Regions from separate parts of the Paenibacillus sp. sgz302115 genome, predicted to be linked through region 2. Evidence: riboswitches for the same ligand, from Rfam matches in the RefSeq annotation. Region 2 holds a riboswitch; the other holds the start of a gene.
The links. Region 2 has a riboswitch for glycine ahead of gcvT (glycine cleavage system aminomethyltransferase GcvT). Riboswitches for the same ligand answer to the same signal wherever they lie in the genome.
Positions count from the first base shown of each region.

Region 1 (4,484 bases), on a different contig from region 2:
AAGAGTATAATGATTCAAAATCAAATGTCGAAGCAACTGTGGCCAAAATTTTGCTCGCTGAGAAATTCACCGTAGAAGCCAATCAAGTCTATGAGTTCCCTGTCTCCTTCCAGCTTCCGCCCTTTACCCCGGTGACAATGGGCAGAACGCCGGTGTGGATTCACACCGGTCTGGATATCAAGGAAGCGCTTGATCCAACCGATCAGGACCATCTGCAGGTAATGCCGCATCCCCATTCAGCTATTATTCTTGATGCAGCCGATCTGCTCGGATTTAGACTTCGTGAGGTAAGCTGTGAATATGCACCGCATTACGGCAAAACATTCGGAATGCCTTTTATCCAGGAATTCGAATTTGTCCCTACCTCCATGTTCCGTGGCCAGCTGGACGAACTCGAAGTCATCTTCTATCCGGATGAGGATGGCGTCGGCCTGCTGCTGCAGGTTGACCGCAAGGCACGCGGGCTCGCCGGCCTGTTCGCAGAAGCTCTGGATGCGGATGAGAGCTTTGTAAAGCTGCGTTTTGACCGTAACGAGCTTGCTTCCGGAGCGCATTACATCGCTGACCGGCTGGCCGATACAATTAGCAGATACGCTTAAGTAGGGTATACTTGAAATAAAAAATGGCGGCTCAAGGAACTTAATCCCTGCGCCGCCATTTTTCTTCGCCTTACATGTCAGGCATCTACGGATTGCTTGCTCTGCACTGAACCTGTATGGTCTACTTCCCGCTTTCTTTTATTCGTGGAATATAGAACAAATAGGAGAATAAACCATACAGGCGTCAATAATAAGGCAGGACGTGTATCTTTTGCATATAGCATAATTATAAGGATGACAGCAAACAACGCCAGGACAACATAATTGATAAATGGGGTAAACGGTGCTTTAAACTTCGATTTTGCCTGTAATTCCGGCTTTGTTCTCTTATACCGTAAATGGCAAATTAGAACGATACCCCAAACCCATATAAAACAGATAGCACTGATTGTTGTTACGATGCCAAAGGCTTGCTCTGGAATAAGCTTGCTCAAAAGAGCTCCCACGGATAGGACAAGCGTGGATGTCAATAATGCGCTGCTTGGTACATGATTTTTATTCAGTTTTGCAAAACTGGCTGGAGCCTGGTTATTCTTGCCCAAATTATATAGAATCCGGCTTGTTGAAAACATCCCGCTGTTACAAGCAGATGCGGCAGATGTTAATACGACAAAGTTAATAATTCCTGCGGCAACCGGTATCCCGACTAAACTGAATGTTTTAACAAAAGGACTTTCTGACGGATTCAGCTCCGTCCACGGGTTAATGCATAATAGGGCGATAATTGCCCCAACGTAGAAGAACAGAATTCTTAAGGGAATTTTATTGATGGCCGAAGGAATATTTTTTTCCGGATTAGCTGTTTCCGCTGCCGATACCCCCACCAGTTCCACACCGACAAAGGCAAACACAACCATCTGGAAGGAGAGCAGGAAACCCGAAATTCCGTTTGGAAATATTCCCCCATGTCCCCAAATATTTTTAAGTGAAACCGTTCCTGCATCTGTTTTGAAGCCGATCACCAGCAAAATAACCCCAATGGCAATTAATGCGAGAATAGTCACCACCTTGATTAGCGCAAACCAAAATTCCAGTTCCCCGAAGTTTTTTACCGTTAACAGATTGAGTCCTAATAAAATGATTAAGCAGATGACTGCAGGTATCCATTGCGGGATATCGAACCAATATTGCACATACACCCCAACAGCGATGATATCAGCCATAGCCGTCATGATCCAGCAAAACCAATATGTCCATCCGGTTATGAACGCCGCCCGCGGTCCAAGATAATCTTCAGCAATGTCTGTAAAAGATTGATATCCTGCTTTAGACAACAAGAGCTCTCCCAGTGCCCTCATAACGAAAAAAACAGCGATACCCACAATTAAATAAGCAAAAATAATGGATGGCCCTGCCAGTTGAATAGCTTTACCCGATCCTAAAAACAGTCCGGTACCAATAGTGCCGCCAATTGCAATGAGCTGAACATGCCGATTCTCTAAGTCTCTCTTTAATTCTTGTTGTGCCAAGATTAGCTCCCCCTCAATATTTCTTTCATGTGAAAAAACGAACAAGCAATAATGCCAATAAAAAAAGAGATTGGATACGCTCCAATCTCCGGGTCATAAGAATAACAAATAATATATGCTATTCTGATTATTATCAGGATAACAAATAAATTATTCAGTACTCTTCTGTCCTTTTGCCTGAGATTGTGAACCCTTCGGCGCCGTGAATTTCCACGGTCTCTCCAGAAGCTGCTCCTGCTATAGTGTGATCCATAGCAATCATAGCTTGCGAATATTCAGTTTTTAATGGTGTGCCGCTTTTAATTTTTTTCAATACTAAACCTAGTTAAATGTTTTGTCAACGATAATAAATACAATGGAACGAATCCGGTGCCGATGTATTTCTTAATTCGCCATTTGTCCGGCCAGTCGCGGCTCCTTCATCTGCTCACGATCCGGGACAGAGCCGGATGCCGGTTGCAGCAATTGCATTACCGTCTGCGCGCAGCGTTCCGGCTTGTAGACAGGCTGCGGATTCAGCCTTTTCACTTTCCCGTAGCCGCTGATCCCCGTGCTTTCGCCCGCAACCCGGCGGAACCATATGTCCAAAGCATCCCCGGAGGCCAGCACTTCACCATATCCGTTTTTGACGAAATATTCGCAATTTTTTGCTTCCTGCCCGGGCAGGGATTCAAAAAACAGCATCGGCAGCCCCTTGGCCAGCCCTTCGGTACAGGTCATACCGCCCGGCTTGGTAATCAGCAGGTCGGATGCATCCATCCATTTGCTTATCTCACGGGTATACCCGAGCACGATGATATTGGGATGGTCAAAACGGGGATCATTCCGCAGCTTGGCAGCCAGTTTAGCGTTGCTTCCCACGCAGCATACGATCTGCACACGCTCCCTCCAGGCGGCGAGCCTGGAGATGAAATCCTCTTTGAACAACAGTCCCCAGCCGCCCCCCATCACAAACACGGTAGGCATATCCTTGATGGCCAGTTCTGTTCTTACGGCCTGTTTGTCCCGGACGCTCCAGAAATCGGGGTGCACCGGAATGCCCGTCACCTGAACGGCTTCCGGCTTAATGCCGCGCTGGATCAGCAAAGCGCGCACTTCCGGCGCGGATACGAGGTAGCGGTCCACACCGGGCGTAATCCATGAACTGTGCGCATCATAATCGGTAATAACCGTGTAGAGCGGAATGTCCATGCCGGACCTCTTCAGCCTGGAAATGATCGCGCTGGGAATGGGGTGCGTACAGATGATCAGGTCGGGCTGCAACTGTTCTATGACCTGGGCCGTATGGTGATAGAACATTGTGTGCAGCGCCATCCAGGAGAAGCGTCCGACCGGCTTTTCATATTTCATGCGGTACATCATGCCGACCAGGGTCGGACTTGTATTCACGGTCGCGCGATATGCGGACAAAATCAAAGGAGCCGCCGTAGGATTTAAAAAGGAACCCAGCTCCATCACCTTCGTTCGAATGTTCCGGTCCATCTTTTTTAATCCGGCAGCCAACGCGTAACCAGCCTGAGTATGACCGCTTCCGAATCCTTCCGAGAGAATCAGCACTCTTGTTTTGCGCATCGTTATCACCTGCTCCTTATTATCCGCCGCCAATCGGGCAGCCTTATTTTCCGTCAACCAACTCTTTTACAAGTTTATTCCTTCTGCAGCGCAAACAAAATGGTCTGCGGACCGGTCCTGCGGCTGGACTTAAGTCGGGGAGGAGGACAGAACGCACCTTTAGCCGTACGGATGATCATCCGTACGGCTAATATCGTTTTACTCTCCTGCCAGCTTATTGATTATTTCCAGATCTCTCCGGCAATCTTACATTCATTTTGTTAAATCACGGCAGCTTTCCCGTATGATTAATTCCGTAGGAACAAGTATTTGCAAGTGAGTTGTTCGTGTCTGCTCAATTAGATCAACAACTGAGGAAATTGCGATCCTGCCCATAAACTCTGTCGGTACACTGACGGTCGTCAATGGCGGCGTTGTATATTGCGATGTTGGATGCCCATCAAGACTAACAATACTCAGTTGCTCAGGGACGCTGATGTTGATTTCTTTCAAAAATTCGAGAGCCCCAAATGCAAGGGGATCGTTGCCAAAAAAGATAGCCGTAGGCAATGGTCCCTTTTCGTATATCTGTTTCATTAGCTTATATCCTCCATTCGTCCCGTGCTCACCAATATATATATGGTTAGGATTAAAACCTGAGTAACTGGACATAAAACGCAGTAAAATCTGATCTCTTCGATTTTCCAAAGGGATATCGCAATTTTCATGCGCTCCAATAAAAGCGATATCCTGATGCCCACAGGCCGTCAGATATTTCAGTGCGGAATGGATGGCATTGTGCGTGTCAAACCAAACGGAATCAAAGCGTATACAGTCAGGATTTCTTCCAATAATAACAATAGGT
Region 1 is NZ_JBVYOK010000007.1:279,361-283,844, forward strand. Features, by position in the region: gene AC0LWN_RS16435 (sporulation protein) at 1-599, shown strand, start outside; gene AC0LWN_RS16440 (amino acid permease) at 677-2,068, opposite strand; glycine riboswitch at 2,224-2,303, opposite strand; gene AC0LWN_RS16445 (MGDG synthase family glycosyltransferase) at 2,453-3,640, opposite strand; gene AC0LWN_RS16450 (LacI family DNA-binding transcriptional regulator) at 3,893-4,484, opposite strand, start outside.
Region 1: linked by a shared signal. The riboswitch ahead of AC0LWN_RS16440 (amino acid permease) and the one ahead of gcvT (glycine cleavage system aminomethyltransferase GcvT) in region 2 are both predicted to bind glycine.

Region 2 (4,484 bases):
CCCTTCAGCACCGGGAGATGACCGGGCGCCGTCAGAGCGTGAGCTGGCCTTCCGCGAGCAGGAAGCGAAGCTGGCCGACCTTATGGGCGTCATCACCCAATATGTCAAAGACAATAACCTGGGCGACCAGATTTTTGTTGCGGATAAGCCGCAGGGTATATTGATTACGCTCAGCAACCGTTTTCTGTTCGATGTCGGCAGAGCCGAGCTGAAGTCGCCCGCGCTTCCCGCGCTGCGGCAATTGTCCGGTCTCTTCCGCAACATTGGCGCCACCATCAGCATCGAAGGTCATACGGACAATACACCCGTATCGGCAGGCTCGCGGTATAATGATAACTGGGAGCTGTCCGGCGCCCGCGCCCTCTCCGTGCTGCGCTTCTTTCTCGACAGCGAGGGGCTGAATCCGGGCACTTTTCAATATGCCGGCTATGCGGACACACGCCCTACTGCCAGCAATGCTACCGCAGAGGGACGGCAAAAGAACCGCCGCGTTGAGATTACGGTGCTGCGGCAGCTTCAAGAGGGAGAATAGCTTAGCCGAGGGATTGTACAGCCTCCTGCAGCAGTGCCGATCTGCTATGGAAAGGCGTGAATCTTATGCCGGCAGGAGGCTCGATTGCCTGTCTTAGCTCGGGTATTGATCGATGCCCTGGATACAATCCCTATGGCGATATTCGCTATGATTGTCCTCACTTTTTTGCCGTTTTTATGGCATGTGGTCCCACGATTTTATTCCAAGATATTGGAATCCCCTTCCTGAATATAGTCAAAAAAATGCACAAAAAGACAGACCTCACACATTAGTAACATCCGATGTGATATGAGAGATCTGTCTTTTTTATAAGCCGAAAAACGGTACAGTCTACCGGATCTTTATTCTCCAACCAGCTCACGGTAAGCCGCCGCATTCAGCAGACCGGATGCCGCATCTGCGAACTCGCCGGTGATTTCCAGCTCAAAAATCCATCCGCCGCTGTACGGCTGGTCATTGATCAGCTCCGGGCTTCCTTCCAGCGCGTCGTTGATCTTGGTCACAGTCCCCGACACCGGGGAATATAGCTCGGACACCGTCTTGACAGATTCAATGCTGCCTACGCTGTCGCCTGCCGAAATTGCTGCGCCAACCTCAGGAAACTCCACAAATACGATATCGCCGAGCAGATGCTGGGCATGATCCGTAATCCCAACACGCACTACGCGCCCTTCACCCTGCTGCGCCCATTCATGCTCTTCGCTGTACAACAGGTTGTCTAGCACTTCACTCATTCCAAGCCGCCTCTTTTCCAAATTTGGAGTTGTAAATTTAGTTATAGACTAAGTTATCGCGCTGCTCAATGTCAATATAACTGACAGGAAAATAAATTTTGTCATCTTTTTGACGTTTTTTTGTTGACAGCAGAGTTGTATACCCGGTTTAATGGAGTCAGTAGAACACAATACGGTTTGCGAATGATGGCATAGGGAGAGACTGTCTCACAGGAGGACAGCGCCGAAGGAGTAAGCCCGGGAGGGTGAATCTCTCAGGCAAAAGGACCTTTGCCGGACGCATCTCTGGAGAGCTATCCGGACCTGTCTGGCAGTGTCACGGATCACCAACGGGGAAACCTGCGCACAAGTGCAGCAGGGTAACTCTCAGGTACAAAGGACAGAGCAGAAGGCTATTTATGCGGGTGCGCATATTTTGTCTTCCGTCTGTCCTTTTTTTTGCGTGTAATCAGACAAAGGAGTGAGCACATGGATGCTTTGAAAAGAACGCCTTTTTACGACCTCTACTCCGCCTACGCGGAATCCAGATGCATTGATTTCGGCGGCTGGGAGCTGCCGGTGCAGTTCACGGGAATCGTGAAGGAGCATGAGGCGGTCCGCCAGCAGGCCGGACTGTTCGATGTGTCGCATATGGGTGAATTCATGGTCAGCGGCAGCGGCTCGGAAGCTTTCCTGCAGCAGATGACCACGAACGATGTCAGCCGTCTTACGGATGGCGCTGCGCAGTACACGCTGATGCTCTACCCGAGCGGCGGGGTTGTCGATGATTTGCTGGTATATCGTCTTGGGGAGGAACGTTACATGCTCGTCGTGAATGCCTCCAATATCGACAAGGATTTCCAGTGGCTGCAGGAGCATCTCACCGCTGAATTCAGCGGTGTCACCCTAAGCAATGTCTCGGATGAGACGCTGCTGCTCGCGCTGCAGGGACCTCTCGCCGAAACGATCCTTGCTGAAGTGACCTCAGCTCCCCTGGCTGAGCTTAAGCCCTTCCACTTCATCGAGCGCGCCGAAGTGTGCGGAGTGGAGGTTCTGCTCTCCCGCACCGGCTATACCGGCGAGGATGGTTTTGAGCTGTACGCCCCGGTGGAAACGGCCGCTGTGCTGTGGAACGGCCTGCTGGCGGCAGGCGCTCCGCACGGCCTGACTCCCGCAGGGCTTGGCGCACGTGACACGCTTCGTTTCGAAGCGAAGCTGCCGCTGTACGGCCAGGAGCTGTCGGCGGACATTACGCCGCTGGAAGCCGGCGTCCAGTTCTTTGTGAAGCTGGACAAAGCCGATTTTATCGGCAAGGACGCGCTGCTGAAGCAGAAGGAAGCCGGGCTGCCCCGCCGCCTCGTCGGCCTGGAAATGCTCGACCGTGGTATCCCGCGCTCACATTATCCGGTCTACGCGGACGGAGCGAAGATCGGTGAAGTCACCACAGGCACACAGTCGCCAACGCTGAAACGTAATCTGGGCCTGGCCCTGCTGGATGCCGCCTACACAGAAATTGGAACGGAAGTGTACGTGGAGATTCGCGGCAAGCAGCTTAAAGCGGCCGTGGTCAAAGCGCCATTTTATAAAAAGAGCCAAGGAGTGAAGCCGCAATGAAGCACCGTTATCTGCCGATGACCGAACAGGACCGCAAGGAGATGATGGAGACTGTCGGGATTCAGTCCGTGGAGGAGCTGTTCGCCGATATCCCGAAGAGCGTCCGCTATGAAGGCACGCTGCCGATGTCAGAGGCGCTTGATGAATATGCACTGCTGCGCCATATGAAAGAGCTGTCCGATAAGAATGCCAGCTCCGACACCCACACCAGCTTCCTTGGCGCAGGGCTGTATGACCACCATATCCCCGTTGTTATTAATCATGTTATTTCCCGCTCTGAATTTTATACCGCCTATACGCCTTACCAGCCGGAGATCAGCCAGGGCGAGCTGCAGGCGATCTTCGAGTTCCAGTCCTATATCTGCGAATTAACCGGCATGAAGGTGGCAAATGCCAGCATGTACGATGGCGCCACCGCCTTCTCGGAAGCTGCAGTTCTGGCTGCCGGTGCGACCAAACGCAAAAAACTCGTCGTCTCCCGCACCGTTCACCCGGAAGCACGGCAGGTGCTGCGCACCTCTGCGGGAGCCTGGGGCCTTGATGTTGTAGAAGTTGACTACAAAGACGGTGTAACGGATCAGGCCAAGCTCGCCGCCGCGATTGATGGCGATACTGCCGCCGTCCTGGTGCAGTCACCGAACTTCTTCGGCGCGATTGAAGACCTCGGGGCGATTGAACCGCTGATCCATGCCGTTAAGGGCTTGTTCGTGGTCAGCGCAAATCCGCTGGCACTTGGCATTCTCGAAACACCGGGCAAGCTCGGCGCCGACATCGTAGTCGGTGACGCGCAGCCGCTGGGCATTCCAGCTTCGCTTGGCGGTCCAACCTGCGGCTTCTTCGCCGTAGCCGAGCACCTGATGCGCCGTATGCCCGGCCGGATCGTCGGCCAGACCGTTGACCGCAGCGGCAAACGCGGCTTCGTGCTGACATTGCAAGCCCGTGAACAGCATATCCGCCGCGAGAAGGCCACTTCGAACATTTGCTCCAACCAGGCGCTGCTTGCGCTGTGCGCTTCTGTCTATCTGTCCGTCATGGGCAAAGAAGGCATGCGCGAGGTTGGCGAACTGAATATACGTAAGAGCCATTATGCCGCAGGCAGGCTCGGGGAATTAACCGGTGCAGCCCCTGCCTTCACCGCACCGTTCTTCAATGAATTTGTCCTGAAGCTGCCGGAAGGCAGCAATGTCAGCGAGATCAACTCCAGGCTGCTCAAGGAAGGCTACCTTGGAGGTTATGATCTGAGCCGGGATTATCCCGAGCTGGCCGGACATATGCTGGTTGCCGTAACGGAGAAAAGAAGCAAAACGGAAATCGACCAATTCGCTAGCGTACTGGAGGGCTGTATATGAAACCGGAACAAAGTCTGATCTTTGAGCTTAGCCGCCCCGGCCGCTCGGCCTATTCCCTGCCGCAGTGCGATGTTCCTCAGGATGAGAGCATGGATTCACTGATTCCTGCCGGGCTGCTGCGCAGCGAGCCGGTAGTCTTGCCGGAGGTATCGGAAGTGGATGTGATCCGCCACTATACCGCGCTGTCCCGCCGCAACTTCGGCGTAGACAATGGCTTTTATCCGCTCGGCTCCTGTACGATGAAATACAATCCGAAGATTAACGAGGATGTTGCCC
Region 2 is NZ_JBVYOK010000012.1:7,176-11,659, forward strand. Features, by position in the region: gene AC0LWN_RS20660 (flagellar motor protein MotB) at 1-532, shown strand, start outside; gene gcvH (glycine cleavage system protein GcvH) at 874-1,266, opposite strand; glycine riboswitch at 1,450-1,546, shown strand; gene gcvT (glycine cleavage system aminomethyltransferase GcvT) at 1,735-2,859, shown strand; gene gcvPA (aminomethyl-transferring glycine dehydrogenase subunit GcvPA) at 2,856-4,208, shown strand; gene gcvPB (aminomethyl-transferring glycine dehydrogenase subunit GcvPB) at 4,205-4,484, shown strand, end outside.